Linked DNA regions of Variovorax paradoxus. The protein of the gene in region 2 interacts with the protein of the main gene of each other region in a pairwise test. Links are inferred from orthologs where the notes say so. Each region holds a gene or a part of one and is shown on either strand. Other genes may lie near its edges.

What was found.
Region 1: the proteins of QFZ42_RS12445 (region 2) and QFZ42_RS08385 interact in binary tests that used the Escherichia coli proteins (3 or more experiments, as listed by UniProt). The link is inferred for Variovorax paradoxus from one-to-one orthologs.

Annotation. Positions count from the first base shown.
Region 1 is NZ_JAUSXG010000001.1:1,807,070-1,822,011, reverse strand. Bases 6,451-9,846 are described here. They hold QFZ42_RS08385 (2-oxoglutarate dehydrogenase E1 component), read right to left. Parts: upstream 9,528-9,846; coding sequence 6,651-9,527; downstream 6,451-6,650. Other genes in these bases: QFZ42_RS08380 (propionate--CoA ligase), read right to left, coding at 9,708-9,846; odhB (2-oxoglutarate dehydrogenase complex dihydrolipoyllysine-residue succinyltransferase), read right to left, coding at 6,451-6,595. In the rest of the region: QFZ42_RS08420 (ATP-dependent DNA helicase), read right to left, coding at 1-1,008; QFZ42_RS08415 (DUF465 domain-containing protein), read right to left, coding at 1,005-1,208; QFZ42_RS08410 (PP2C family protein-serine/threonine phosphatase), read left to right, coding at 1,315-2,085; QFZ42_RS08405 (hypothetical protein), read right to left, coding at 2,113-2,787; cell division protein ZapE, read right to left, coding at 2,784-3,884; lpdA (dihydrolipoyl dehydrogenase), read right to left, coding at 3,889-5,319; more of odhB, read right to left, coding at 5,333-6,450; more of QFZ42_RS08380, read right to left, coding at 9,847-11,660; QFZ42_RS08375 (isochorismatase family protein), read right to left, coding at 11,788-12,390; QFZ42_RS08370 (alpha/beta fold hydrolase), read left to right, coding at 12,466-13,275; QFZ42_RS08365 (PQQ-dependent sugar dehydrogenase), read right to left, coding at 13,285-14,334; QFZ42_RS08360 (C40 family peptidase), read left to right, coding at 14,648-14,942. UniProt on the Escherichia coli protein: E1 component of the 2-oxoglutarate dehydrogenase (OGDH) complex which catalyzes the decarboxylation of 2-oxoglutarate, the first step in the conversion of 2-oxoglutarate to succinyl-CoA and CO(2).
Region 2 is NZ_JAUSXG010000001.1:2,653,007-2,667,496, reverse strand. The notes cover bases 8,110-11,053. They hold QFZ42_RS12445 (ABC-F family ATP-binding cassette domain-containing protein), read right to left. Parts: upstream 10,622-11,053; coding sequence 8,597-10,621; downstream 8,110-8,596. Other genes in these bases: prmB (50S ribosomal protein L3 N(5)-glutamine methyltransferase), read right to left, coding at 10,771-11,053; QFZ42_RS12450 (hypothetical protein), read right to left, coding at 8,110-8,574; QFZ42_RS12455 (hypothetical protein), read left to right, coding at 8,110-8,120. In the rest of the region: QFZ42_RS12495 (formate dehydrogenase beta subunit), read right to left, coding at 1-1,009; QFZ42_RS12490 (formate dehydrogenase subunit gamma), read right to left, coding at 1,006-1,470; QFZ42_RS12485 (substrate-binding domain-containing protein), read left to right, coding at 1,594-2,730; QFZ42_RS12480 (porin), read left to right, coding at 2,876-3,910; QFZ42_RS12475 (tripartite tricarboxylate transporter substrate binding protein), read left to right, coding at 3,949-4,926; QFZ42_RS12470 (LysR substrate-binding domain-containing protein), read right to left, coding at 4,942-5,871; QFZ42_RS12465 (amidohydrolase family protein), read right to left, coding at 5,916-6,788; QFZ42_RS12460 (helix-turn-helix domain-containing protein), read right to left, coding at 7,060-7,776; more of QFZ42_RS12455, read left to right, coding at 7,845-8,109; more of QFZ42_RS12450, read right to left, coding at 8,071-8,109; more of prmB, read right to left, coding at 11,054-11,652; dapE (succinyl-diaminopimelate desuccinylase), read right to left, coding at 11,714-12,889; QFZ42_RS12430 (PilT/PilU family type 4a pilus ATPase), read right to left, coding at 12,918-14,066; dapD (2,3,4,5-tetrahydropyridine-2,6-dicarboxylate N-succinyltransferase), read right to left, coding at 14,125-14,490. UniProt on the Escherichia coli protein: Genetic data indicate it may be involved in ribosome assembly or function.

The DNA.
Region 1 (14,942 bases), 840 kb from region 2 along the record:
GAGCCCCTCGGCCGCCAGCTCGAATGCATGCTGCAAGTCGTCAAGTGCGCCCTGCCAGAGACCAGGATCGATTCCTTCCGGCGAAGGCCCGACCCAGCGCAGCTTGGTACCGGGCCACTGCTTGCCGACCGCCAGGCGCAACTCGCGCGCCGCGCGCTCGACGGCCGCCACCAGTTGCTGCCAGTCGACCAGCCCGCGCGCATGCTGCAGGCCCGCGCCGAGCAGATCGCGTGCGAAATCGAGCGCCTGGCCGCTGCCGAGTTGCGCACCCAGAAACTGCACGCCGGTTTCATTGAGCTGATGCGCCTCGTCGAACACCACCACGCTCACGGTCGGCAGCAGTTCCGCCATGCCGGTCTCGCGGACCGCGAGATCCGCGAAGAACAGATGATGGTTGATCACCACCACGTCGGCCGCCAGCGCCTCGCGCCGCGCCAGGTTGACGTGGCAGGGCTTGAACTGCGGGCACTGCGCACCCAGGCAGTTCTCGCGCGTGGAAGTGATCAGCGGAATGAGCGGCGAGCGCTCGTCCAGCCCCGGCAGCTCGGCCAGGTCGCCGGTTCGCGTGGCCTTGGACCATTGCTCGATCTTGGCGAGCCTCCGCAGGCTGCCGCGTTCGGGCAGCGATGCATCGTGGCGCGCCAGGTCGAGCCGGTGCAGGCACAGATAGCTTGCGCGGCCCTTGAGCAGCGCCGTCCGCACCGGCAGCTCGAGCGCTTCGACCAGGCGCGGCAGGTCGCGGCCGAACAGCTGGTCCTGCAGGGTCTTGGTGGCGGTCGACAGCAGCACGCGTTCGCCGCTCAGCAACGCGGGCACGAGATACGAGAAGGTCTTGCCGACGCCGGTGCCGGCCTCGACCACCAGCACGCCGCCGTCTTCGATGGTGCGCGCCACGGCCAGCGCCATTTCGGTTTGCCCCGAGCGTTCGCGAAACTGCTCGGCGGCGCGGGAAAGCACGCCTCCGTGCGCGAAGGCGTCGCGCACCTTGTCCTCGAGTGTGTCGGTCACGCGGGTTCTCTCGGATCGAGCATGTTTTCGAGCCGCACGATCTGGTCGCGCAGCCCGAGGCGGCGCTTCTTCAGGCGCCGCAGCAGGAGTTCGTCTTGCGGCAAAGCCTCGGCCAAGCGGTCGATGGTGGCATCAAGGTCGGCATGTTCGATGCGCAACTCGATCAATTGGCGGGAAAGGGAGTGGAGATTGGAGTCCAACGTTGGCGATGCGTGCATATTCCGCGCGCTCTCGTGTTCACTCGATAATACGTCCTGACACGAATTCACGAGAAGACAGAAAGCGCGCCGTTGGCGCATTGCGCTCATGACCCTAGGCTTTCGACTTGCCGCCGCCACCGGCCTCCACAAGGGAGACCGCCCCTACCAGCAGGACCAGGTGCTGATGATGAGCCATCCGCGCGTGCCGGGCTGCATGCTGGGCGTCATTGCCGACGGCATGGGCGGGCGCAGCGGCGGGCGCAAGGCGTCCGACCAGGTGCTGATGACGGCGCGCCAGCTCTTCACCCGCTACCACCCCGATCGCGACAGTTCCACGGCAGTGCTGCGGCAGCTGCTGGAAGATGCGCACACGGTCATCAAGCTCACGGCCCTGTCGAGCGAGCAGGAGCCGCACAGCACGCTGGCCGCCTTTCTGATGAACCCCAAGGGCGACTGCGCGTGGATTCACGCGGGCGACTCCCGCATCTATCACTTCCAGGACGGCGAACTCGTCACGCGCACGCGCGACCACTCCTATGTGCAGGTGCTCGTCGACCGCGGCGAAATCAGCGAGGCCCAGGCCAATGTCCACCCCAAGGGGAACATCCTCCTGGGCTGCCTCGGCATGACAACGACCCCACCGCCGATCGAGCCCCACTACATTCCGGCAATGCAGCCCGGCGACCTGCTGATGGCCTGCAGCGACGGGCTCTGGCACTACTTCAGCCCGGAGGAACTGGCGAGCGTGCTGTATGGGGAGCAGCCGCGCGATGCCGTGGAACTCCTCGTGAGCGAGGCGCGCCGCCGCGCCCGCGGCACGGGCGACAACATCTCCATCGCGGTACTGAAGCTCGAGGCGCTTCCCGCGGAAGCCTGAGCGCCGCCGGCCCTCGGCCTCATCCGCTCAACGAGTGGGCGACGAAGCCGGGGATGCCGGCGGCGGAGGCGGCAAAGGCGCCCCGCGCGGCTTGGTACGGTCGGCGTTCTGCCGTTCGCGGCTGGCCCTGTGCTCCGCCGCCTTTTGCTGCTTGCTCTCGAAGCGTTCGACGGCCGCGGGTGCCTCGGCGCGCCGCTGGGCGGCCTTGGCCTGGTCTTCGGCGTGTGCTCTCTGCTTGGCTTCGAGCTCGCGCCGGCGCGCGTCCGCCTCGGCCGCGGTGGCGGCACGGCTCGCCGCATGGTCGGCCGCGCGCTGCTCGCGGTCCTTCTGGGCCTGGCGGGACTCGTCCTGCTTCTCGGGCGCATCTTGCGGACGCTGCGTGGCGGCCTTCTGATCGAGCTTCTCGAGTTCGGCCGCGCCGCGCCGCTGGCGCTCGATGTCGTTGATGGCCGTTTCCTGGCGCTTGATGTGGTCGGTTTCGGTGCGGCGACGCCTGCGGCTGTCGCGCAGGCAATCTTCGACCGCGAACTTCTGGTAGCAGGCCGCGCGCTCCTTCTCGAAGCGCGCGTCGATGGCGGCGCGCTCGGCCGCCAGCCGGCTGCGTTCGGCTTCGAAGTCGGCCGTGCCCGCGGCCGCATTGGACTGCGCCCACAGCGGCAGGCTGCCCAAGGTCATCAGCACGGCGAAAACGATATTTTTCATGTCAGGCGAGTGTCGACGATCCGGCGCTCCAGGGAGAGGAATTCGCTCGATTGCATTTCGGTCAACCTGGAAACCGTTCGCGGAAACTCATGGGCGAGCGGTCCCTCGGTGTACAACGCCTCCGGCGGCACCTCAGCCGACATGATGAGCTTGACGCGGCGGTCGTACAAGACATCGACCAGCCACGTGAAACGGCGTGCTTCGGAAGCCATGCGAACCGGCATGTGCGGCACGTCGGACAGCAGCACGGTGTGAAACTGGCTGGCGATTTCAAGATAGTCGTTTTGCGAGCGGGGCCCGCCGCACAGCGTCTTGAAGTCGAACCAGACCACGCCGCCCGCCTTGCGCCTGGCGCGGATCTCGCGCTGCTCGATGTGCAGGATCGGGTTTTCGTCGGCCGTCTCGGCCAGCTTGTCGAACGCCTTGCGCAATTCTTTCTCTGCGCCCGCATCGTTCGGCGTGAGATACATCCGCAATTGCTCGAGCGTGCGGCGCCGGTAGTCGGTGCCGTTGTCCACGCTCAGCACTTCGAGCTTCTCGTTCAGCAGCGCGATCGCGGGCAGGATGCGGTCGCGATGCAGCCCGCCGGGATACAGGTCGTCGGGCTTGAAATTGGAGGTGGTGACAAAGCCCACGCCGTTCTCGAACAGCGACACCAGCAGGCGATGAAGAATCATCGCGTCGGTGATGTCCGCCACGTGAAACTCGTCGAAGCAGATCAGCTTGTACCGCTTCGATATCCGCAACCCCAGCTCATCGAGCGGGTTGACCGTGCCCTGCAGCTCGCGCAGTTCGCGGTGCACCTCGCGCATGAACTCGTGAAAGTGCAGACGCGTCTTGCGCCGCAGCGGCACGGCGTTGAAGAACAGGTCCATCAGGAAGCTCTTGCCCCGCCCGACGCCGCCATACATGTAGACGCCGCGCGGGAGCTCCGGCCGGTTGATGAACTTCTTCAGCGCGTTGGAGCGCTGGGCCTTGTAGTCGGCCCACTCGCGCGCGCAACGGTCCAGCGCCTCGACGGCGCGCAGTTGCGCGGGATCGCTCTGGAACCCGCGCACCGCGAGTTCCGCCTCGTAGGCCTCTTTGACGCTGGTCAATGGGTCAGAAGTTCAGCGTGCGCTTGTCCACGGCAAGTGCCGCTTCCTTGGTGGCTTCCGACAGCGACGGGTGCGCATGGCAGATGCGCGCGATGTCTTCGGCGCTGGCCTTGAACTCCATGGCCACCACGGCTTCGGAGATCAGTTCGCTGGCCTGCGGGCCGACGATATGCACGCCGAGAATTTCGTCCGTCGTTGCATCGGCCAGGAACTTGACCATGCCGGTCGTGTCGCCCAGCGCGCGTGCGCGGCCGTTCGCGAGGAACGGGAAGGTGCCGGCCTTGTAGGCACGGCCCGCGGCCTTGAGCTGCTGCTCGGTCTGGCCAACCCACGCGATCTCGGGGCTGGTGTAGATCACCCACGGCACGGTGTTGAAGTTGACGTGGCCGTGCTGGCCCGCAATGCGCTCCGCCACGGCAACGCCCTCTTCCTCGGCCTTGTGCGCGAGCATCGGGCCGCGCACCACGTCGCCGATGGCCCACACGTTGGGCAGGCTGGTCTTGCAGTCGTCGTCCACGGCAATGGCGCCGCGCTCGTCGAGCTTGAGACCCACGGCTTCGGCGTTCAGGCCGATGGTGTTGGGCACGCGGCCGATCGAGACGATCAGCTTGTCGACTTCGAGCGTCTGGGCTTCGCCCTTGGCATTGGTCCAGGCAACGCTCACGCCCTTCTTCGACGACTTGATCTCGCCGACCTTGACGCCGAGTTCGATCTTGAGCTTCTGCTTGTCGAAGGCCTTCTTGGCCTCCTTGGCGATCTGCTCGTCGACCGCGCCGAGGAAGGTCGGCAGCGCTTCGAGCACCGTGACTTCAGCGCCCAGGCGGCGCCACACCGAGCCCATCTCGAGGCCGATGACGCCCGAGCCGATCAGGCCCAGCTTCTTGGGCACTGCGCCGATACGCAGTGCGCCGTCGTTCGAGAGGATGTTTTCTTCGTCGAACGGCGTGCCGGGCAATGCGCGGGCATTGGAGCCCGTGGCCAGGATGATGTGCTTGCCGCTGATCGATTCTTCGGCAGCACCCGCCACCTTGATCTCATAGCCGGTTTCGTCAGTCTTCACGAACGAACCGCGGCCATGGAAGAAGCTGATCTTGTTCTTCTTGAACAGGTACAGGATGCCGTCGTTGTTCTGCTTCACGACCTGGTCCTTGCGGGCCAGCATCTTGTCGATGTCCAGGCCAAGGCCCTCCACCTTGATGCCGTGGTCGGCAAAGTGGTGGCCGGCCTGCTCGAAGTGCTCCGACGATTGCAGCAGCGCCTTCGACGGAATGCAGCCCACGTTGGTGCAGGTGCCGCCCGGTGCGGGGCCGCCCTTGCCGTTCTTCCACTCGTCGATACAGGCGACGTTGAAGCCGAGTTGCGCGGCGCGAATGGCGGCGATGTAGCCGCCGGGGCCGCCGCCGATGACGATGACGTCGAATTGTTTGTTTGCCATCTGATCAGTCTCCTCAGATGTCGAACAGGAGGCGCGACGGATCTTCCAGCGCTTCCTTCATGGCGACCAGGCCCAGCACGGCTTCGCGGCCGTCGATGATGCGGTGGTCGTAGCTCATGGCGAGATAGTTCATCGGGCGGACGACGATCTGGCCGTTCTCGACCACGGCGCGGTCCTTGGTGGCGTGCACGCCGAGAATCGCGGACTGGGGCGGGTTGATGATCGGGGTCGAGAGCATCGAGCCGAAGGTGCCGCCGTTCGAGATGGAGAACGTGCCGCCGGTCATCTCTTCGATGCCCAGCTTGCCGTCTTGCGCCTTCTTGCCGTATTCGGCGATCTTCTTCTCGATGTCGGCAAAGCTCATCTGGTCGGCGTTGCGCAGGATGGGCACCACCAGGCCGCGCGGCGAACCGACGGCAATGCCGATGTCGAAATAGCCGTGGTACAGGATGTCGTTGCCGTCGACCGAGGCGTTGATCACCGGGTACTTCTTCAGCGCATGCACCGCGGCCTTCACGAAGAAGCTCATGAAGCCGAGCTTCACGCCGTGTTCCTTGGTGAAGCTGTCCTGGAAGCGCTTGCGCAGTTCCATGACGGGCGCCATGTTCACTTCGTTGAACGTCGTCAGGATGGCGTTGGTCGATTGCGATTGCAACAGGCGCTCGGCAATGCGGGCGCGCAGGCGGCTCATCGGCACGCGCTGCTCGGGGCGTTCACCCAGGTCGGCCGCGCGGGCGGGCGCGGCGACTTGCGGCAGTGCAGGCTTGGCAGCCGGGGCGGCCACGGTGGGCGCGGGCTTGGCACCCGAGGCCACGGCGCCGAGCACGTCGCCCTTGGTGACGCGGCCGTCCTTGCCGGTGCCGGCCACGTCGCCGGTCTTGAGGTTGTTGTCGGCCAGCAGCTTGGCGGCGGCGGGCATGGCGACGTCCGACTTCGAACCGCCGGTGGCGGCAGCAGCAGCGGCCGGTGCAGGTGCTGCGGCGGCCGCCGGGGCGGCAGCGGATGCTGCTGCAGGTGCGGCGGCCGCGCCCTTGCCTTCGGTGTCGATCCTGGCGATCAGCTGCTCGGCCACCACGGTGGCGCCATCGGGCTGCACGATTTCGGCCAGCACGCCGGCCGAGGGCGCCGGCACTTCCAGCACGACCTTGTCGGTTTCGATCTCGATCAGGATTTCATCGACGGCGACGGCTTCGCCGGCTTTCTTCTTCCAGGTGAGCATGGTGGCTTCGGCCACGGATTCGGAAAGCTGGGGGACTTTGACTTCTACGATAGACATTTGGAGTGTGCTCCGTTTTGTTCTTGAGGGTGTTCGTGTGAAAAGAGGCTTTTGATTACTTGGTCAGCACGAAGCCCTTGAGCTTGCCAAACGCGCCATCGACGAGCGCCTTCTGCTGTTCCTGGTGCAGGTGCGAGTAGCCCACCGCCGGCGACGCCGAAGCGGCGCGGCCGGAGTAGCCGAGCTTCTGGCCTTCCTGCATGTTTTCGTGGATGTAGTGCTGCACGAAGAACCAGGCGCCCTGGTTCTGCGGTTCGTCCTGACACCAGACCACGTCGACGAGGTTGGGGTACTTCTTGACCTCGGCGGCAAACGCCTTGTGCGGGAACGGATAGAGCTGCTCGACGCGGATGATGGCCACGTCTTCGTCGCCACGCTCCTCGCGCTTCTTGAACAGGTCGTAGTAGACCTTGCCCGAGCAGGCGACCAGTCGCTTGACCTTCTCGGCCTTCAGACCCTTGCTGTCCGGAATGACCGTCTGGAAGCTGCCCTTGGTGAACTCGGACAGCGGCGAGGTCGCATCCTTGTTGCGCAGCAGCGACTTCGGCGTGAGGATGATCAGCGGCTTGCGCAGGTTGCGCACCATCTGGCGACGCAGCACGTGGAAGATCTGGCTGGCGGTGGTCGGCTGCACCACTTGCATGTTGGCGTCGGCGCTCAGCTGCATGAAGCGCTCCAGGCGTGCCGAGCTGTGCTCGGGGCCTTGGCCCTCGTAGCCGTGCGGCAGCATCATGGTCAGGCCGTTGACGCGGCCCCACTTCACTTCGCCCGAAGCGATGAACTGGTCGATCACCACTTGCGCACCGTTCACGAAGTCGCCGAACTGGGCTTCCCAGATGACGAGCGTGTTCGGGTCGTTCGAGGCGTAGCCGTATTCGAACGCGAGCACGGCTTCTTCCGACAGGATGGAGTCGATGACGACGAACGGCGCCTGGTTTTCAGCCACGTTCTGCAGCGGCGTGAAGGTGCCGGTGTCGAACTTCTCGCGGTTCTGGTCGTGCAGCACGGCGTGGCGGTGCGTGAACGTGCCACGGCCCGAGTCTTCGCCCGACAGGCGGACCGGATAGCCGCTGGCCACCAGCGAGGCAAAGGCCATGTGCTCGCCCATGCCCCAGTCGACGTTCACGTCGCCGCGGCCCATGGCGGCGCGGTCGTCCAGCACCTTCTTCACGAGCGGGTGCACCGTGAAGCCGGCCGGCACCGTGGTGATCTTCTCGGCCAGGCGCTTCCACTCGCTGGACGGAATGGCGGTGTCGCCGGCGTCGGTCCACTTCTTGTTGAGGTAGGGGCTCCAGTCGACCGCGTACTTGCTCTTGAAGTTGGTGAGCACCGGGTCGATGGTGTTCTTGCCTTCGTCGAAGGCGGCGCGCTGCGCCTTGACCATGTCGTCGCCGAGCGTGTCGCCGAGACCCTGCGTCGCCAGCTTGTCCGCGTACAGCTTGCGCGTGCCGGGGTGCTGGGCGATCTTCTTGTACATCAGCGGCTGGGTGAGCGAAGGGGTGTCCTGCTCGTTATGGCCCAGCTTGCGGAAGCAGACGATGTCGACCACCACGTCTTTCTGGAACTCCATGCGGAATTCAAGGGCGAGCTGGGTGGCGAGCACCACGGCTTCGGGGTCGTCGCCGTTCACGTGCAGCACCGGTGCTTCGATCATCTTGACGATGTCCGAGCAGTACAGCGTCGAGCGGCTGTCGCGCGGGTCGCTGGTGGTGAAACCGATCTGGTTGTTGATGACGATGTGAACCGTGCCGCCCGTGAAGTAGCCGCGCGTTTCGGCCAGCGCCAGCGTTTCCATGACGACGCCCTGGCCTGCGAAGGCCGCGTCGCCGTGCACGAGCACGGGCAGCACCTGCTTGCCCTGCGGGTCGGCGCGGCGGTCCATGCGCGAGCGCACGGAGCCTTCGACCACGGGGTTCACAATTTCGAGGTGCGAGGGGTTGAACGCCAGGCTCAGGTGCACCGGGCCGCCGGGGGTGGTCACGTCCGAGCTGAAGCCCTGGTGGTACTTGACGTCGCCGCTCGGCAGGTCTTCGGGGGCGGTGTGGTCGAACTCGGCGAACAGGTCGGCCGGCAACTTGCCCAGCGAGTTGACCAGCACGTTCAGGCGGCCGCGGTGGGCCATGCCGATCACGATTTCCTGCACGCCCTTGATGCCGGCCTGGTTGATGAGTTCGTCCATCGAGACGATGAAGCTCTCGCCGCCTTCGAGCGAGAAGCGCTTCTGGCCGACGTACTTGGTGTGCAGGAAGCGCTCGAGGCCTTCGGCCGCGGTGAGGCGGTTCAGCACGTGCTTTTTCTGTTCGGCCGTCAGCTGCGGGTTGGTGCGCGCGCTTTCGATCTTCTGCTGCCACCAGCGCTTGTGGTTCTGGTCGGTGGTGTACATGTACTCGACGCCGATGGTGCCGCAGTACGTTTCACGCAAGGCATTGAGCAGGTCGCGCAGCGACATGGTCTCCTTGCCGAAGAAGGTGTTGCTGGTGTTGAACACCGTCTCGAGATCGGCATCGGTGAAGCCGTAGAACGAGGGCTCGAGTTCCGGAATGGCCGGGCGCTCGGCGCGCTTCAGGGGGTCGAGGTCGGCCCAGCGGGCGCCGACGTTGCGGTAGGCGGCAATCAGCTGCTGGACGGCGGTGCGCTTGCGGCCGAGCTCGGAATCGGCGCCGCTGGCCTGAACCACCTTGGTCGTGCCCTGTTTGGCGCGTTCGGCAAAGGCGTTGATGACGGGCTGGTGCGGCACGTCACGGGTGTTGGAGCCGTCGACCGCGGGGACGTTCTGCAGCGCATCGAAATACGAGCGCCAGTTGTCAGGCACGCTGCCCGGGTTGGCAAGGTAGTTTTCGTACATCTCCTCGACATAGGGCGCATTGCCGCCGAAGAGGTAGGTGTTGCCCTGATAGGCGGTGTACGCCGAGGGCGTAGAAGAATCGCTCATGTTCCGCTGACCTTCGCTTCCCTGAAGGAAGCACTAGCTGGTTAAGAAAACCTTCCGCGACACGGCTGAACCGGTTGGCGGATGCGACTGTGGCTGGGGAAGGGCCTGAGTACCTTGGCATTGTGCCACGTCGAACATATGACGGCTCGGCGCCACATCGCAAGATTGCCCCTTGCTCATTCAGGCGGAAGAAAGTAACTGTTTGATCTGCTGCAGCGTGGCGGGGTCGTCGAGGGTGGTCAGGTCGCCCGGATCCCGCTGCTCGCACACGGCCTGGATGGCGCGTCGCAGCAACTTGCCGCTGCGGGTCTTGGGCAGCCCGTTCACGAAGCGAACGCGCACCGGCCGCGCCAGTGCGCCGAGCTGGTCGGCCACGACTTTCATGATCTCGCCCTCCAGCTTCAGCGCCATATCGGCGTCGATGACTGCCCCGCCGTCCCTGGGCACGACGAAGGCCATTGCGACCTGGCCCTTGAGCGCATCCGCCACGCCGACGACCGCCACCTCGGCCACGCCGGCGTGGCCTGAGATGCATTCTTCGATCTCGCGCGTACCGAGGCGGTGGCCCGCCACGTTGATGACATCGTCGGTACGGCCGAGGATGTAGAAGTAGCCGTCCTCGTCGCGAATACCCCAGTCGAAGGTCGAATAGACCATCTTGCCGGGCACGGTCTTCCAGTAGGTATCGACGAAGCGCGCATCGTCCTTCCACACCGTTTGCATGAAGCCCGGCGGCGTCGGGCCCTCGATCACGACCACGCCCTTCTCGTTGGCGCCTGTCAGCTCCTCGCCCGTGGCTTCGTGCAGGATCTTCACGCGAAAGCCGTACATCGGCACGCCGGGGCTGCCGAATTTGCTGGGCTTGCTCTCGACGCCATTGGCAATGGTGATGATCGGCCAGCCCGATTCGGTCTGCCAGTAGTTGTCGATGATCGGCACGCCCAGCCCCTCGCCGATCCAGCGCGCGGTGGGCTCGTCGAGCGGCTCGCCCGCCAGGAACAGCGCGCGCAGGCTCGACAGGTCGTATTTCCTGAGCAGCGCCGGATCCTGCTTCTTGAGCACGCGCACGGCCGTGGGTGCGCTGAACATCACCGTCACCTTGTACTTCTCGACCAGGCGCCACCAGATACCGCCGTCGGGCTGCTTGTCGAGGCCTTGCGTGGGCAGGCCCTCATACATCAGGGTGGCCATGCCGGCAATCAGCGGCCCGTAGACGATGTAGCTGTGGCCCACCACCCAGCCGATGTCGCTGGTCGAGAAATAGGTTTCGCCGGGCCGTCCGCCGAAGATGTGCTGCATGCTGGCGGCCAGCGCCACCGCATAGCCGCCTACATCGCGCTGCACGCCCTTGGGCTTGCCGGTGGTGCCGCTCGTGTAGATGGTGTAGCTGATGTCGGTCGCGGCCAGCCAGGCGCAAGGCACTTCGGTGTCGAGGTGCTTCCGGCTCAACTCGGCAGCCAGGTGGTCGCGGCCCGCGGTCAGCGCCATCGGCGCCAGGCCGCGGTCGGTCAGGAGCACCGCCGGCGGCTTGTGCTTCGAAAGCCGGATGGCCTCGTCGAGCAAGGGCTTGTACGCAATGACCTTGCCGCCGCGCGAGCCGGCATCGGCGCTCACCACCACCTTGGGCTCGGCATCCTCGATGCGCGTGGCCAGCGAGCCGCTCGCAAAACCGCCGAAGACCACGCAATGGATCGCGCCGATCCGCGCGCAGGCCAGCATCGCGAATGCGGCCTCCGGAATCATCGGCATATAGATGAGCACGCGGTCGCCCTTCCCGACGCCCAGCTCGATCAGACTGGCCGCGGTGCGCTGTACCTCGGCATGGAGTTCGCGGAAGCTGTAGGTTTTTTCAGTGCCGGTTTCGGTCGAGACAAAGATCAGCGCCGCTTGATCGCCGCGCGCGGCCAGATGCCGGTCCACGGCGTTGTGGCACAGATTGGTGGTGCCATCCACGAACCAGCGGGCAAATGGCGGCCGGCTGGCATCCAGCACTTGAGCCGGCGGCGTCTGCCAATCGATCAGCCGGGCCTGCTCGGCCCAGAATGCCTCGGGCGCATCGACCGATTGGCGATAGAACTCTTCATAGCGGCTCATCTGCGATGTCTCCTTGTTATGGAAATCAGCCCCGGCGATCAGCGCCGCCCAAAACTGAATTCATAATTATGGAGATCGATTTTGCAGCAAGCTGACGGGCCGGACAATCAGGTTTCGCCCGCGTCAGTCCGGCTCCGGCCTCGCCCAGGGGCCTGGTTGCAATACCCTATCGAACGATCTTCAGCAACTCGTCGAACGCGGGGTGCTCGGCCGTGCGCAGCCATTCGAAGCCGACCATCTCGGTGGTCACCAGCTCGGCGCCGGCGCCGGCCAGCCGGTCGAAGGCAGCGTCGCGGTTGCGCTCGGCGCGGGAGCTGCAGGCGTCGGTCACCACCCACACCTCGAATTCGTCTTCCAGGAGATCGAGTGCGGTCTGCAGCAGGCACACGTGCGCCTCGCAGCCGGCAATCACGATGGTGTTGCGCTCTTCGGCCGCGGCGGCGGGCTTCTGCAGGTGCTTCGGCAGGCTGCGGGCGTTGCCCTGCGGTGCCTTGGGCGGCACGCGCAGCCACTCGCCAAGGCCTTCCTCCATGCCGCTGAAATGCATCTTGGGCAAGGTTCGCTTGTACAGCGCACGAATGTCGGGCACGGTCTCGCCGAGCTTCGACGGGTTGTGCTCGGTGCCCCAGACCGGCACTTCGAACAGGCGCGCCATCTTGCCCAGGCGCACGGCGTTCTGCGCCACGGCATCGGCCTCGAAGATCGCAGGCATCAGCCGCGCCTGGTAGTCGACCAGCACGAGTTGGGATTGCGAGGCGTCGAGCAGCATGAACTGATTCTTTCAGATGAAAATTGATTGAGCTAGACCGTACCACCGAAAAGCCGTGCATCTAGACTCCGGCGGATGCGGATCTTTTCGACGCGGCACCCGCCGGCCGGGCGCCATTTCCCGGCCCTGAGCCTGTGCGCGGCGCTTCTGGTCGCCGGCTGCGGCGGCCTGCGCACGGCCAAGGCACCGCTGGAAAGCACGCTCGAAAAGAGCACCTGCACATCGAACGCCGACACGCTGCTGGTGCTGCTGCCCGGCGCGCATTCGCACCCGGACGAATTCACGCGCGAGGGTTTCATCACGGCACTGAACGACAACAGGCTCGCGGTGGACGTGATGCGGGTCGATGCGCACCTGGGTTACTACAACGACAAGACCATCCTCGACCGCCTGAGCGCGGACGTGATGGCGCCGGCACGCAGCAGGGGCTACAAGTCGATCTGGATCGCCGGCATCTCGGTCGGGGGTTTCGGCGGGCTGCTCTATGCGCAAACCCGCCCCGGCGAGTTGGCCGGCCTCGTCGCCATCGCGCCCTATCTCGGAGAACGCGCGCTCAGCCTGGACATCGCCAATGCGGGAGGCCTGGCCCGCTGGACCGGGCCGCTGGGCGACCCGCCTGGCAGCGACTTGCGAACGCCGAACGAGACCCAGCTGTGGCAATGGCTGCGCGGTTATGTCGGCACCACCGCCACCTTCGGTGCGCGCCCGCCGCTCTACCTGGGCTACGGCCTCGACGACCGCTTTGCCTTCAGCCATCGGCTGCTGGCGGCGGCGCTGCCCGCAGACCGTGTGTTCACGACCGAAGGCGGCCATGACTGGCCCGAGTGGATGCGGCTCTGGCGCCGCATGCTGCCCACGCTACCTCTGCCGGGCTGCCCCGGCTGAAGAGCGAACTCAGTTCGGCCGCAGGCGCAGCAGCTTGCCCTCGGATTCGTCGGTCAGCACGTACAGCCAACCGTCGGGGCCCTGCTTCACATCGCGAATGCGTGCCCTGCCGTCGGCCAGCAGCTTGTGCTCGGCGACAACCTTGCCGTCCTTCAACTCGATACGGTCGAGATAGCCGAACTTGAGCGATCCAACGAACAGATTGCCCTTCCACCCCGCGCCATAGCGGTCGCTGCTCAGAAAGGCCATGCCCGACGGGGCAATCGACGGCACCCAATAGTGCAGCGGCTGCTCCATGCCCTCCTTGGCCGTGATGCCGTCGCCGATCTTGCCGCCGCCATAGTTCTCACCATAGGTAATCACCGGCCAGCCGTAGTTGCGGCCGGCCTGCGGGACATTGATTTCGTCGCCGCCTTGCGGACCATGCTCCGTCATCCAGAAACGGCCGTCGGGCGCAAGCGCCGCGCCCTGGCCATTGCGATGGCCGTAACTCCAGATTTCGGGCAGCGCACCCGCCTTGCCGACGAACGGGTTGTCCTTGGGCACGGTGCCATCCTTGGCGATGCGCACGACCTTCCCCAGATGGCTATCGAGCTTCTGCGCATCTTCCTTGCGGCTGAACCGGTCACCCAGCGTGAGAAACAGATTGCCATCGCGCGCCTCGACGATGCGGCAGCCGAAGTGATTGCGGCTGGCCACCTTGGGCTGCTGGCTGAAGATGATCCGCAGGTTCTCCAGCCTCGCACCGTCTTCGGAGAGCTGCGCGCGAGCCAGCGCAGTGCCGTTGGCGGAGCCCCCGGCCTCGGGTTCGGAAAAGCAGAAATACAGCGTGCGGTTCTTTTCGAAGGCCGAATCGGCCAGCACGTCGAGCAAGCCGCCCTGGCCGCCTGCCGCGATGGCGGGCAGTCCGGAGACCGGCGCGCCGATCTTTCCATCCGCAGCGATCACCCGCAAACGACCCGGTCGCTCGGTCACCACGAAACGGCCGCCCGGCAGAAAGGTCAGCCCCCAAGGGTTCTCGAGGCCGGACGAAATGGTTTCGGAACGCGTTTGCGCCATTGCAACGCTGCCGAACACCAGGCCGGCAACACCACATGCAAGACGGAAGTTCGCTCGGATTCGCAGGTTCATGTCTTTTCCGGAGAGTTGGAGGCATCTTGGCTGGAAATAGCGCCGAGATCCAGCCCGTTTGCCGATTCACCCTGCGGATGGATGTCCATTCGCAGGCAATCGCTTATGGTTCATAAAGGTCCACCGTTACATTTTTTCTTGGGCTAAATCGAAAAATATCAACTAAATCAACCATTTGCAGATACATTCGGCAATTCGGATGAGGTTGACATAACCGTGCGTCATCAATATCCTACGCGCCATGCGTTTTTTCGTCCTACCCGCTTCCCTCCTGTTTGCCGTCGCCGTCCAGGCCGCTCCTCAACAGGACCGAACCGATGACGAACTGGCTCGCTTGCTTGCCGACAAGGGTCTGATCGGGCAACTCCAGCAGGTCCGTCAAACCGTCACCGAACGAACTTCCGACCTGGTGGTCACTGCCATCGGCTTCCTCGGCGTGCCCTACCGCCGCGGCGGCAACTCGGCGGAGTCCGGCTTCGATTGCAGCGGCTTCGTTCGCGCCATGTACAACCAGACGGTCGGCCACCTGCTTCCGC
Region 2 (14,490 bases):
TGCCGCGCGAGCGGCCCATGCCGTAGTTCTTGTAGAAGTCCGCGCCGCGCGACAGGATGATGGGCACCGACGCCAGCGTGATCACGTTGTTGATCACGGTCGGCTGGCCGAACAGCCCCTGCAGCGCCGGCAGCGGCGGCTTGGCGCGCACGATGCCGCGGCGGCCTTCCAGGCTTTCGAGCAGCGCGGTCTCTTCACCGCACACATAGGCGCCGGCCGCCTTGCGCACGGTGAGGCGAAAGCGGTGGCCCGAGCCCAGGATGTCGTCGCCCAGAAAGCCAGCCTGCTCCGCATGGCGGATGGCCTCGTTCAGGGTGGCGATGGCATGCGGGTATTCCGAACGCACGTAGATGTAGCCTTCGGTTGCGCCCGTCGCAATGCCGGCAATGGCCATGCCTTCCACCAGCATCAGTGGATCGCCTTCCATCGTCATGCGGTCCGAGAAGGTGCCCGAGTCGCCTTCGTCCGCATTGCAGACGATGTATTTTTGCGGCGCCTGCGCGGCCAGCACCGTCTTCCATTTGATGCCGGCGGGGAATGCGGCGCCGCCGCGGCCGCGCAGTCCGGAGTCCAGCACCTGCTGGACGATCTCCGCGGGGGCCAGCGTCAGCGCGCGGCGCAGTCCCGCGAAGCCTTCATGCGCCTCGTAGTCGGCCACCGACACCGGGTCGGTCATGCCCATGCGCATGAAAGTCAGGCGCTCCTGCTTCTTCAGATACGGGATCTCGTCGGTCAGGCCGAGGTTCAGCGCGTGGGCGCCGCCGGAAAGAAAGCTGGCGTCGAACAGGCCTGCGACATCGGCGCGCGTGACCGGACCATAGGCCACGCGGCCTTCCGGCGTTGCCACCTCGACCAGCGTTTCCAGCCAGAACAGGCCGCGCGAGCCGTTGCGCACGATGCGCACGTCGACCTTGCGTGCAATTGCTTCCGCTTCGATCTGCCGGGCCACACGGTCGGCGCCGACAGCCAGCGCCGCGGAGTCGCGCGGGACATAGACAGTGGTGGTCATGAGGCTTGCCGCGCTTCCTCGACGATGTCGTCGAACAGCGCCGGCGTGATGCGCGCATGCACCTCGTCGTTCACCGCAATGGCGGGGGACGAGGCGCAGAGCCCGAGGCAGAACACCGGTTCCAGCGAGTATTGGCCGTCCGCCGACGTGCCGTGCACATCGCAGCCCAGGTGCTTTTTTGCATGCTCGAGCAGTGCGTCCGCGCCCATGGCCTTGCAGGCTTCGGCGCTGCAGACCTGCACCAGCAGCCGGCCCGCCGGGGTCGAGCGGAAGTGGTGGTAGTAGCTGACCACGCCATGCACCTCGGCGCGCGACAGGTTGAACTGCTCGGCGACGGCGGGGACCACGTCGGATGGCACATGTCCCAGCGCGTCCTGGATGCCGTGCAGCGCAGGAAGCAGCCCGCCGGGCACGTTGGTGTGCGCGGCGGCGATGGATGTCGCGATATCCAGGTTATTCATATGCTCTCTATCTCCTAATTGCGCGGTCGCAATATTCGTGGTTTCGCGAGTGTATGGAGAGGGGTCGAGTGCCACAATATGAAGCGTTCAGCCCACTAAATATGCTTTGAAAAGCCGAAACTCATGCATGAAGTGCACATCAAGCCGCAATGGACCATCCGCCAGACCGACGGTGCGGCCCTGGCGCCGCGGGTGATCGAACTGCTGGTGCAGGTGCTGGAGCACGGCAGCCTGTCCAGCGCCTGCACCGTTTCCGGCGTGTCCTACCGCCACGCGTGGGAACTGATCCGGCAAGGCGAGGCCATGTTCGGCCAGCCGCTGGTGGCCATGCAGCGCGGCAAGGGCTCCAGCCTTACGCCGCTGGGTGAAAAGCTGGTGTGGGCCGACCGCCGCATCACCGCGCGCCTGTCGCCGCTTTTGGATTCGCTGGCCTCCGAACTGGGCGCGGAAATCGAGAAGCTGATCCCCACCGCGCCCACGCTGCTGCGCATCCACGCCAGCCACGGCTTCGCCATCGAAGCCCTGCACGGCTTTCTCGCCGCGGCGCAGGTGCCGGGCGACCTGCGCTATTGCGGCAGCGAAGAAGCGGTGGCCTCGCTGCACCACGGCAGTTGCGACGTCGCGGGCTTCCACGTGCCGCTCGGCGCGTTCGAGGCCGAGGCCATCGCCCACTATGGTTCCTGGCTCGCCCCGGAAACGCAGAAAGTCATCGGCATGGCGACGCGGCACCAGGGCCTGATGGTGGCGCCCGGTAACCCGAAGAAGATCTACACGCTGGCCGACCTGGCGCGTCCCGGCGTCCGCTTCATCAACCGGCAGGCGGGTTCGGGCACGCGCTACCTGTTCGATCTTCAATTGCGAGAGCAGGGCATCGCGCCGGAATCGATCAAGGGCTACGAGCAATGCGAGTTCACGCATGCCGCGGTGGCGGCCTTCGTGGCCAGCGGCATGGCCGACGCGGGCTACGGCGTTGAAACGCCGGCGCGCCAGTTCAAGCTGGACTTCATCTCCAACCAGGTGGAGCGCTACTTCCTGCTGTGCGACGAGCGCTCGCTGGCCGCGCCCATCGTGCAGCGGATGCTGGACATCCTGCAGAGCGACGCGTACCAGGACGCCGTGAACCGGCTGCCGGGCTACCAGGCGGTGAACTGCGGCCGCGTGCTGTCGCTGACGGAGGCGTTCGAATCGCTTCGCGTGGCACCTGTCAGGAAAGCCGCCGCCGCGAGCCGACGGCGACAAGATCGCGCCGCCCAGGGGTAGCGCATAGCGCGCTCAGGTATGCCGCGGCGACATATCTAAAAGTGTCCGGCCCAGATAGCGAGCCGCGAGGCGAGTTGAGATAGTTCGAAGCACCGGTGCCACGGCGAGCACCGGCGCTTCGAACAAATAGATCTGGAGACAAAAAATGGATATGCGCACTCGCGCCTGCCTGGCTGCGGGCCTTGCAACGGCTTCGCTCGGCTCTTGCCCCGCATTCGCGCAAAGCGCCTCGGCGGACAGCGTGAGCATCTACGGCGTGCTCGACCAGTATGTGGGTTCGCTGCGCCGAAGCGATCAGTCTGGCCGCACCAAGGTGCTGAACAGCGGCGGCATGACGACCTCCTACTGGGGTGTTCGGGGCACCGAAGACCTGGGAGGCGGGCTGCAGACCTTCTTCGCGCTGGAAAGCTTCATTCAAGCCGATACCGGCACCTTCGGCCGGACATCCGCCGACCCTTACTTCTCGCGTAACTCCTACGTGGGGCTCGGCGGCGCCTTCGGCCAATTGAGCGTGGGGCGGCAGACCAACGCGCTCTATGCGGCAACCGGCAACTTCAATCCGTTTCTCGCGTCCGCCAATCTGAGCCCGGTGATGCTGCAGGTCTGGAACACGGGCTACAACCGCGCGGTGCTGGGGGACAGCGTCTGGGACAACACGGTTCAGTACACGTCGCCCGAGGTGACGGGCTTTCGTGCTTCTGCGTCGTATGGCTTCGGCGAGGTCACGAACCGGCCCGGCCGGCACAACCTGAACCTGACGCTCAACTACGCGAACGGCCCGTTCGCTGCGGCGATTTCCGCGCAGGAGGCCGACGTGGGCCCGGGCCTCGCGGCCCCGGTCACGAGCCAGAAAGCCCAGATGGCCGGACTCTCGTACGACTTCAATGTGGTGAAGGTCTACGGCCAATACTTTCACACCGACACGCCCGACATCCGCACCCAGACGCGGACGACGCAGCTCGGCTTCGCGGTGCCCGTTGGCGCAGGCCGGCTCATGGCGTCTGTCGCGAGCACGCGTCGAGACATGCCGCTCACGGATTCCCGCCGGACCACATCGGCGCTCGGCTATGACCACTATCTTTCCAAGCGCACCGACCTCTATGCGGTCTACCTCTCGGACAAGCTCACGGGCTTCGACCGGCGAGGAAACCTGGCGCTCGGCGTGCGGCACCGCTTCTGAGAGTTCCTGAACGCTTGTCTTACAGTGAATCGAATCCCATGAACACTCTCCTGAAAATGACCCGGCACTCCGCGCTTGCCCTGGCTGCGCTCGCCCTCTGCGCCAGCGCCAACGCACAGCCGGCGTCGACGAAACCGATTCGCCTGGTGGTGCCCTTCGGCCCCGGCGGCGTGGCCGATCTCACGGCGCGGACCGTGGCGCAGAAGATGTCGGAGTCCATGGGGCAAAGCATCATCGTGGACAACAAGCCGGGCGCAGGGGGCGTGGTCGCGTCCGACACCGTGGCCAAGGCGCCGCCTGACGGGCTGACCGTTCTGCTGATGTCCAACGGCAATGCCGTGAGCGTGGGGCTGTTCAAGCACCTGCCGTTCGACACGGTCAAGGACTTCGCGCCGGTCTCGACGCTCGGTTATTTCGACATGGCCGTCGTGACCGCCGCAGATTCCAGGTTCAAGACGCTGCAGGAGCTCCTGGCCCATGCGAAGGCGCACCCCGGCACGGTGAACATCGGGACGATCAACATGGGCAGCACGCAGCATCTCGCGGCCGAGCTGTTCAAGCGCAGCACCGGCATCGATGCGCAGGTGGTTCCTTTCAACGGATCGCCCGCGTTGATCACCGCGCTGCGTGGTGGGCAGATCGATGCCGGCGTGGAAATCCTCGCGCCCATCCTCGGCCAGATCAGCGGAAAGTCGGTGCGGCCGCTCGCGGTCATGGGCGCGAAGCGGTCGTTCGCGCTGCCCGACACGCCGACCGTCGCGGAAAGCGGCACGCCCAACTTCAGGGTGGCGTCCTGGAATGCGCTTGCGGTGCCGGCGAAGACGCCGCCCGCTGTCATTGCCCGGCTCAACAAGGAGGCCAACGCAGCACTCGCCGCGCCGGAGGTCAAGGAGCGGCTGCGCCAGCTCGGCGTCGAGGCGCAGGGGAGCACCGCGCAGCAGCAGGCGGACCTTCTGCGGGACGAGATCCAGCGCTGGTCCGAGGTGATTCGCCTGGCCGGCATTCCGAAGCAGTGAGCGTCCGGCCGGCCGTCAGGTGGTGCCGGGCCTGGCGGGCGACGGTGGGTTGCTCATCGTCTGGGTCACCACCTCGCGGATCAGCGTGAGCACGGCTTGCTGGGTGAGGGTGGTCGGCCGTTGAGAGCTCAGCGCAAGGGCGAGCCGGCTGCGCAGCGGCGGGCTCTCGATCCGGCGGATGGCAAAAGCCTCCGGACGGGGCGCGGTAAGAATGGCGTTCGAAGACAGCACAGCCAGTCCCATGCCTTCGATCACCAGGTCGAGGATGGCTGCAACCCCGTCGATCTCCATCGAGATGGAGGGCCGGCATCCGATGTTCGCCATCTCCGCTTCGACCAGCATGCGAATCGAATTGGGCTTTGTCGGGATCACGAGCGGCGCCGAAGCCACGTCGCGCAACGAAACCGCTTCGCCGGTCTTGCCGCCGGGCTGCGCCGGCCCGACCAGGTACAGGTCTTCTTCCAGGATGACGACGCTGTCGATGTCCGCGGAAGGTGCCGGGTTGTAGAGCAGCGCCAGGTCGATGCGGCCGGCGGTCACCGATTCCTGCAGAGCGCTTGAAAGCGCTTCGGTGATCGACAGGCTGGCATCGGGAAGCTGCTGGCGGAAGGCGCGGGTCAAAGGCACGGCGATGCGCTTCGCGATGCTGGGCGGCAACCCGACCGCAACGCGGCCGGCCAGCGCACCGCGCAACAGGCCGAGGTCTTCCTTGGCGCGTTCGATCTGATGCAGGATGCCCCTGGCGTGGTCCAGCAGCAGCTTGCCTGCGTCGGTGAGAGTCACGCCGCGGCCGTTGCGTGTCAGAAGGTTTTGTCTCAGCTCCACTTCGAGCTGGCGCACCTGCCGGCTGAGCGCGGGCTGTGCGACGTCGATCACGATCGAAGCCCGGGTGAAGCTCCCCAGCTCGGCGACGTGAACGAAGTACTCCAGCTGCTTGAGATCCATGGAGCGGAGTCTAGGGGCTGCCCGCGCCTTAGGCACCTCGGACGCTATGCCCAGTACAGCCGCATCGGGTTGTCCACCAGCAACTTGCGCTGAAGTTCTTCCGTCGGCGCGATGCGGGGAATCATGTCGACCAGCGTGCCGTCGTCGGGCATGTGCGTCTTGAGGTTGGGATGCGGCCAGTCGCTGCCCCACAGCACGCGGTCCGGAAACTCCTCGACCAGGCGGCGCGCGAAAGGAACGACGTCGTCGTAAGCGGGCGGACCGGAGAGCGACAGGCGCTCGGGGCAGCTCACCTTCGACCAGACATTCGAATGCTCGCGCAACAGCCGCACGAAGCGCTCGAACTGCGGTCCGTCGACCGGCTGGCGCACGTCGGGCCGGCCCATGTGGTCGACCACCACGGTGGTCGGCAAGCGGGTGAAGAAGTCCCACAGTTCGGGCAGGTCCTGCGCTTCGAAATACACGACCACGTGCCAGCCCAGCGGCGCAATGCGCTCGGCGATGTTCATCAGCACCTCGCGCGGCGTGAAGTCGGCCAGCCGCTTGAGAAAGTTGAAGCGCACGCCGCGCACGCCGGCTTCGTGCAAGAGGCGAAGTTCGGCGTCGCTCACGCCCGGCGCGACCGAGGCCACGCCGCGCGCGCGCCCGTCGGCATGCGCAATGGCGTCGAGCAGGGCGCGGTTGTCGTTGCCGTGGCAGGTCGCCTGCACGATCACGTTGCGCTCGAAGCCCAGCAGATCGCGCAGCGCGAACAGCTGTTCCTTCGACGCGTCGCACGGCGTGTATTTGCGTTCCGGCGCATAAGGGAACGCGGCAGCGGGACCGAAGACGTGGCAGTGCGCGTCCACCGCACCCGGCGGCGGAGTGAAGCGCGGCTTCGATGGCGCGGGGTGAAAACAAAGCCAGTCCTTGTCCATGGTGCTGGCGATCGCGGTGCGTCCTGTTTGCATAGCGCCGTATCTTGCGCAAAATTCGAGCACGCGGCGAGTGCAAAAACGCGCTAGCAGCTAGCGTGTTTCGGCATGGCGCGAGACGGGTGCATCGGAGCAAAAAAACAGCCCGCGCTAGGGCGGGCTGGAAAGTGACCTGCTGGAGGAGGGAGGATCAGAGAGGGTGCAGGCCACAGGGAGAAAGAGCCTTGACTATGTCTTGTGAACCTGCATGCAACCTGACTTGAAACTGGATCCCTCAATCCTCGTCTTCCCACTTGCCGACGACGGTGCCAAGCACGGTGAATGCCATGCGGATGGGCTCGTGCTTGGGGTTCAACGGCAGCAGCCAGCGGCGGCCGTCTTCTTCCTTGAAGACCTTGAACGTGACCTCGTTGCTCGCCTCGAGCCTGGCGATGACGCGTTCGCCATCGGCGGGCGTTGTTTGCAGCGTGTCGACGAAGATGATCGATTCCGCGGGATAGCTCTTCATGTGCCCGCTCGGCGCGGTCATGCTGTCGCCGCGCACGCGCAGCGCGTAGGTGTTGCCGGCGCTGTGATGCGCCACGCACGGAATCCACCGCTCGGCCTGAATCGCTTCCCGCGCGGCGCTGTTCCAGGATGCAGCCTGCGTCCAGGCAATGAGCGGTACCGTGCCGGGCGTGCCCGGGCTGAACGAAGGGCTCGACGGCGGCGTGCGCGTGACCCGGTAGGGGCCAGGAGGTTCGTTGGCGTTGTCGCGCGCCGGGCGTACCTGCACCTTGTCCCACGGAGCCGGGCCGTCGCCGGTGTCGAGCCAGTTGGGGTCGACGCGATAAGCGCGTGCCAGGGCGAGCAGGCCCATCGATCGGCCGGTGTCGCCGCGTTCAATCTTGGAAATGTTCGACTGCTTGACGCCCGAAGCGGCTTCCGCCTGCTTCTGGGTCATCTTGGCGTATTTGCGTGCTGCCAGTGCACGCGCTGCAATAGTCTCCATGGGCGCAGATTTAAGCGCAGGCGAATATTCAACTTGGACTTTAGAATAGTTGAAAGGGAGTATTTGCCATGAAACCACGCAAGCTGGTGCTGGCGCCGAAGGCCGCAACGCCGACGCAAAAGCCGATTGGAGGCCTGTGGGTCGACCGCGCGCTCTGCGCGCTCTTGGCGCTGCTGTCGGCCGCTGCGCTGTTCTACGGATTTCGCCTGCGCGACTATGGCCTGGGCGGCTTGGCGATTTCCGGCCTGGTGACCGCCGCCTGCGTGAGCATTGCGCTGTTCGACGACTGCGCGTTCAGGCGGGCGCGGGCGGTTCGGGAGGCAATAAGGCGAGGGTCGCGCTGACGCGCACGCAGTCCTTGATGTGCTGTTCGCCCAAGGCGCGCAAGGCTGCATAGCCGAGCGCGGCGGAAACGATCTGCCCGGCAATCGGCACGTACTTGGCCGCCTGCTTGGCCGTGAGCTTCACGCCGGCGTGCCGGGCGAGCCTGATCAGCAAATCGCGCGTCACGAGCCGGCCGACCAGCAACGCGCCGACCGTGGTGGCTGCCTTCTGGATGCGCTCGCGCTGGTGCGGCGCGAGCTTTTCCACCTGCGTGACCGAAAGGCCGAACTCGGCGCTGATCTGCGGCACCAGCCGCGAGAGCAGGGCCGCATCGGCCGCCCAGTCGATGCCGGGAAGCGGAATGGCACTGGCGGCCGCGGCCATCAGCGCCTTGCGTCCGATCAGCCGGCGGCTGCGGTGGACCGCCGCAATCAGCTTTTCGTCACCCCGGGCCAGTTCGATGGCGGACGGCATGCGGCATGTCTCCTTTGCGGGTTCAGGCCGCCAAGGCCTCGAGCTGGTCCGACAGGGCCAGCCAGCGCTCTTCGAGGCGGCCGATTTCATCGTTGAGGGCTTTCAGCCGCTTGCCCGCATCGGCAATCTCGGCGGGCGGAAGGGGCTGGGCCAGGCGTGCCTCGAGCGCGGTGCGTTCGGTGCCGGCCGCGGCCAGGCGTTCGTCGATTTGCGCGATCTCGCGCTTGATCGGCTTGGCCTGGTCGCTGCGTTGCTGGCGGCCCTGGGCATCCTGCTTGCGCTGCTGCGGGTTCTTGTTCGCGGTCGCGGGTTCGCTGGACGCAGGGGCGGGCGCAGGCACGGCTGCAACTGCAACAGGCGCGGCTGCGTTGGCCGCCTCGCGCACGGCGATCTTGGCTTCTTCGCGCAGCCGCTTGGCTTCGTCGAGCAGGTAGCGCTGGTAGTCGTCGAGGTCGCCGTCGAAGTCGGCGACCACGCCGCGGCCGACGAGCCAGAACTCGTCGCACACCGAGCGCAGCAGCGCACGGTCGTGGCTCACGAGCATCAGCGTGCCTTCGAATTCATTGAGCGCCACGGCCAGGGCCTCGCGCGTGGCAAGGTCCAGGTGGTTGGTGGGCTCGTCGAGCAGCAGCAGGTTGGGCCGCTGCCAGACCATCATCGCGAGCACGAGGCGGGCTTTTTCGCCGCCGCTCATGGTGCCCACGGGCTGCTTCACCATGTCGCCGCTGAAGTTGAAGCTGCCGAGGAAGCCGCGCAGCGCCTGCTCGCCGGTCGCTTCCTTGACGTTGCTGCCCAGCTCGCGCGCCATGCGCACCATGTGTTCGAGCGGGTTGTCCTGCGGTCGCAGAACGTCGAGTTCCTGCTGCGCGAAGTAGCCGATGTTGAGGCCCTTGCCCTCCGTGACTTCGCCGGCCAGCGCGCCCATTTCGCGCGCGATGGTCTTCACCAGCGTCGACTTGCCCTGGCCGTTGGCGCCCAGGATGCCGATGCGTTGGCCCGCCAGCACCGAGCGGCTCACGCCGCGCAGGATGGTCTTGGGTTCTTCGTTCTCGATCTCGTAGCCGAAGCTCGCGTTGCCGATCGAGAGCATCGGGTTCGGGATGTTGCCCGGCTCCTTGAACTCGAAGGTGAAGTCGGCCTCGGCCAGCAGCGGCGCGACCCGTTCCATGCGCTCCAGCGCCTTGACCCGGCTTTGCGCCTGCTTGGCCTTGCTGGCCTTGGCCTTGAAGCGGTCGATGAACTTCTGCAGGTGGGCGATCTTGTCCTGCTGCTTGGAGAACGCGACCTGCTGCTGCTCCATCTGCAGGGCGCGCATGTCTTCGAACTTGCTGTAGTTGCCGCCGTAGCGCGTGAGCTGGGCGTTGGCGATGTGCAGCGTCACGTCGGTCACGGCGTCGAGAAACTCGCGGTCGTGGCTGATGACGATCATGGTGCCGGCGTACTTCTGCAGCCAGGCTTCGAGCCAGACGAGCGCGTCCAGGTCCAGGTGGTTGGTGGGTTCGTCGAGCAGCAGCAGGTCGCTCGGGCACATCAGCGCGCGGGCCAGCTGCAGGCGCATGCGCCAGCCGCCCGAGAAGCTGTTGACCGGCTCGTCGAGCTCGTGCGACTTGAAGCCGAGGCCGAGGACCAGCGCCTGTGCTCGCGGCACGGCGTCGTGCTCGCCGGCATCGGCCAGGTCGGTGTAGGCGTGGGCCAGTTCCATGCCAATGTCCGGGTCATCGGGGTTCTCGGCATAGGCAGCCTCGATGGCCGCGAGCGTGGCGCGCAGTTCGGCGAGTCGGGTGTCGCCGCCGACCACGAAGTCGGTGGCCGATTCCTCGGTTTCTGGCATGTCCTGCGCCACCTGCGCCATGCGCCATTGCTTGGGCACGTAGAAGTCGCCGCCGTCTTCGTGCAGCGAGCCGTTGAAGAGCGCGAACAGGGTCGACTTGCCGGCGCCGTTGCGGCCCACGAGGCCGACCTTTTCCCCGGGGTTGATGGTGACGGTGGCGCCGTCGAGCAGAACCTTGGCGCTGCGGCGAAGAATGACGTTTTTGAGAGTAATCATGAAATAGGAACCGTAGGGGCGATTATCCCGCCCGGCCCGTGGCGGCTTGGCGCGAAGGGGCAAATGGGGACGCCGCCCCGATAAAAGGAGCGCCGCAGCCTTGGCTGCGAGAAAGCGGCGGAAGGGGAGAAAGGACTGGGCGGTCGCAGCTAACGCGCGCCGGCGCCCGCGAGCAGTGCGGTTCGGGTCACGAGCAAGACCTGGTCTTCGCCTGCGGAGGTTTCCAGCCACACGACTTCGAGCTGCGGGAAGGCGGCCTCGAAGTGGTCGCGCTCATTGCCGATTTCAAGCACCAGCACCGCCTGCTCGCTCATGCGGGAAGGCGCATCGGCGAATAACCGGCGGACGAAGTCCATGCCGTCGGCGCCGCCGGCCAGCGCCAGTTCGGGCTCGGCGAGGTATTCGGCGGGCAGCGCGGCCATGCTCGCGCTGTTCACGTAGGGCGGGTTGCACAGCACCAGGTCGTAGGGGCCGGGCAGGTTGGCCAGGCCGTCGGATTCGATGAGCCTGACGCGGGCGTCCAGCTGGTGCCGGGTGACGTTGATCGCGGCCACCTCGAGCGCCGGGGTCGACAGATCGGCGGCATCCACCGTGATGTCCGGATAGGTCATGGCCGCGAGCACGGCGAGGCTGCCATTGCCGGTGCACAGGTCGAGCACGCGCTGCGTGTGCTCGCCGAGCCAGTAGTCGATGCTGCCGTCGGCAATCAGCTCGGCGATGAAACTGCGCGGCACGATGGCGCGCTCGTCCACGTAGAACGGCACGCCCTGCAGCCAGGCTTCCTTGGTGAGATACGCCGCAGGCTTGCGGGTGGCGATGCGCTCGTCCAGCAGTGCTGCGACCTTGTCGGCGTCGGCCGGCGAAACGGGTGTATCGGCCGCCGCATCGATGTCGTCGAGCGGCAGCTTCAGGCGCCACAGCACGAGCCATGCCGCTTCGTCGAACGCGTTGGCGGTGCCGTGGCCGAACGCGACGCCGGCTTCTTCCAGCCGCTTGGCGCCGGCTTCGATCAGTTCGATGACCGTGCTCATTGAATAACCTCCGCGCTTCGCGCTGCGGTGCGAGCTTGCTTGGGGCGGCCCGGCGCGGCGCTCATCGGGCCAGCGACGCTTCGAGCCGCTCCAGCGTGCGCTTGTAGATGTTCTTCAGCGTCTCGATCTCGGCCACGTCGATGTGTTCGTCGATCTTGTGGATGCTGGCGTTGACCGGGCCGAGCTCGACCACCTGCTTGCAGATCTTGGCGATGAAGCGCGCGTCGCTGGTGCCGCCGCTGGTCGAGAGCTCGGTGGCGATGCCGGTTTCATCGGCAATGGCCGCCTGCACCGACGCCACCAGTTCGCCCGGTGTCGTGAGAAAGGGCAGGCCGCCGATGGTCCAGGCCAGCGAGTAGTCGACGCCGTGTGCATCGAGCACCGCATGCACGCGCTTTTGCAATGACTCGGGCGTCGATTCGGTTGAGAAGCGGAAGTTGAAATCGATGACCGCGCTACCCGGAATCACGTTGCTCGCGCCGGTGCCCGAGTGAAAATTGCTGATCTGCCAGCTGGTCGGCTGGAACCAGGCACTGCCCGCGTCCCAGCCGCCGGCCGCGTTGATGGTCACGAGTTCGGCCAGCGCAGGCGCCACCGAGTGCACGGGGTTGTTGGCGAGGTGCGGATAGGCGATGTGCCCTTGCACGCCGTTGACCGTGAGCTTGCCGCTCATGGTGCCGCGGCGGCCGTTCTTGATCATGTCGCCGCAGCGCTGGACGGCGGTGGGCTCGCCGACGATGCAATAGTCGATGACTTCGCCGCGCGCGGCCAGTGCGTTGCAGACGATGACGGTGCCGTCGACACCCGGGCCTTCTTCATCGCTGGTGAGCAGCAGCGCGAGCGTGAGCTTCGGGTCGGGCGTGGCCTTGAGGAACTCTTCGATCGACACCACGAAGGCGGCAACCGAGGCCTTCATGTCGCACGCGCCGCGGCCGTAGAGCTTGCCGCCCCGGTGCGTGGGCGTGAACGGATGGCTGGTCCATTGCTCGATCGGGCCGGTGGGCACCACGTCGGTGTGGCCTGCAAACACCAGCGTCTTGGTTGCCGCGGCGCCTGCGGGGCGGCGCACCGCCCACAGGTTGGTCACACGAAAGTCGTCCGGACCGCTCTCGATGGTTTCGAGCGTGAAGCCCAGTGGCGCCAGCCGTTCGCCGATGATCTGCTGGCAACCCGCGTCCTCGGGAGTGACGGAGGGGCGCGAGATGAGTTGTTCGGCGAGCTGGAGCGTACGGGACATCAGATAAAAAGCCAGGGGGCTGGGTCGGTCAGAACTTCACGTCGAGCGTGATGTCGGTGAAGGTGGGCTCGTCGACCTGGTCCGTCAGGTGGCGGTCGTCCACCTTCGGCTTGGGCGCGGCGCGGTTTTGCAGCCGCCACATCAGGTTGGTCGGCGAGTCGGACTGGGCCAAGCCTTCTTCGCGCGTCACGCGCTCTTCGGTGATGAGCCGGGCAATGTCTTCCTCGAAGGTCTGCGAGCCTTCGGCCATCGACTGCTCCATGGCTTCCTTGACCGCGGAGAAATCGCCTTTTTCGATCAGCTCGGCCACCAGGGCCGTGTTGAGCATGACCTCGAGCGCCGGCACGCGGCCGCCGGTGGGCGTGCGCAGCAGCCGCTGCGACACGACGGCGCGCAGGGCCGAGCCCAGGTCGCCCAGCAGCGTGGGGCGCACCTCGACCGGGAAGAAGCTCAGGATGCGGTTGAGCGCGCGGTAGCTGTTGTTGGCATGCAGCGTGGCGACGCACAGGTGGCCCGATTGCGCATAGGCAATGGCCGCGGTCATGGTTTCGCGGTCGCGGATTTCGCCGATCTGGATCACGTCGGGCGCCTGGCGCAGCGCGTTCTTGAGCGCAACCTGCAGCGACTCGGTGTCGCTGCCCACGTCGCGCTGGTTCACCAGCGACTTCTTGTTGGTGTAGGTGAACTCGATGGGTTCTTCCACCGTGAGGATGTGGCCCGTGGCGTGCTCGTTGCGGTAGTCGAGCATCGAAGCCAGCGTGGTGGTCTTGCCCGCGCCGGTGGCGCCGACCATCAGGATCAGGCCGCGCTTCTCCATGATCAGCGTCTTGAGAATGTCGGGCAGGTTCAGGTCGGCAAAGCTCGGAATGGTCGAGGCGATGTGCCGCACCACCACCGCATAGCTGCCGCGCTGGCGCATGGCGCTGATGCGGTAGTTGCCGGCGCCCTCGAGCATCACGGCCATGTTGAGTTCGCCCGTTCTTTCCAGTTCCTGGATGCGGGCTTCGGGCACCACTTCGGCCAGCAGCGCGAGCGGCGCGGTGGCGGGAAGCACCTGCGCGTTGATCGGCACGCAGGTGCCGTTCATGCGGATCAGCACCGGGGAGTGGGCCGAGAGGTAGATGTCGGAGGCCTTGCGCTCGGCCATCAAACGAAGAATTCGCTCCATCATGTTCATCGGTCTCTCTCCTCGGGTGCTGTTGTTTTCTAACGGGACAAAGGCAGGGGCCTGTCGATCAGTCGCGCAGCAGGTCGTTCAGGCTGGTCTTGGAGCGCGTTTGCGCATCGACCGTCTTGACGATGATCGCCGCGTAGGTGCTGTAGTCCTGGCCCGACTTGGTCTTCTTGGGCAGGTTGCCGCTGATGACGACACTGCCGGACGGCACGCGGCCGAACAAGGTCTCTCCGGTGTCGCGGTTGAAGATCGGGGTGCTCTGGCCGATGTACACGCCCATGCCGAGCACGGAGTTTTCCTCGATCACCACGCCTTCGACCACTTCCGAGCGGGCGCCGATGAAGCAGTTGTCTTCGATGATGGTCGGGCCGGCCTGCAGCGGCTCGAGCACGCCGCCGATGCCGACGCCGCCCGAGAGGTGCACGTT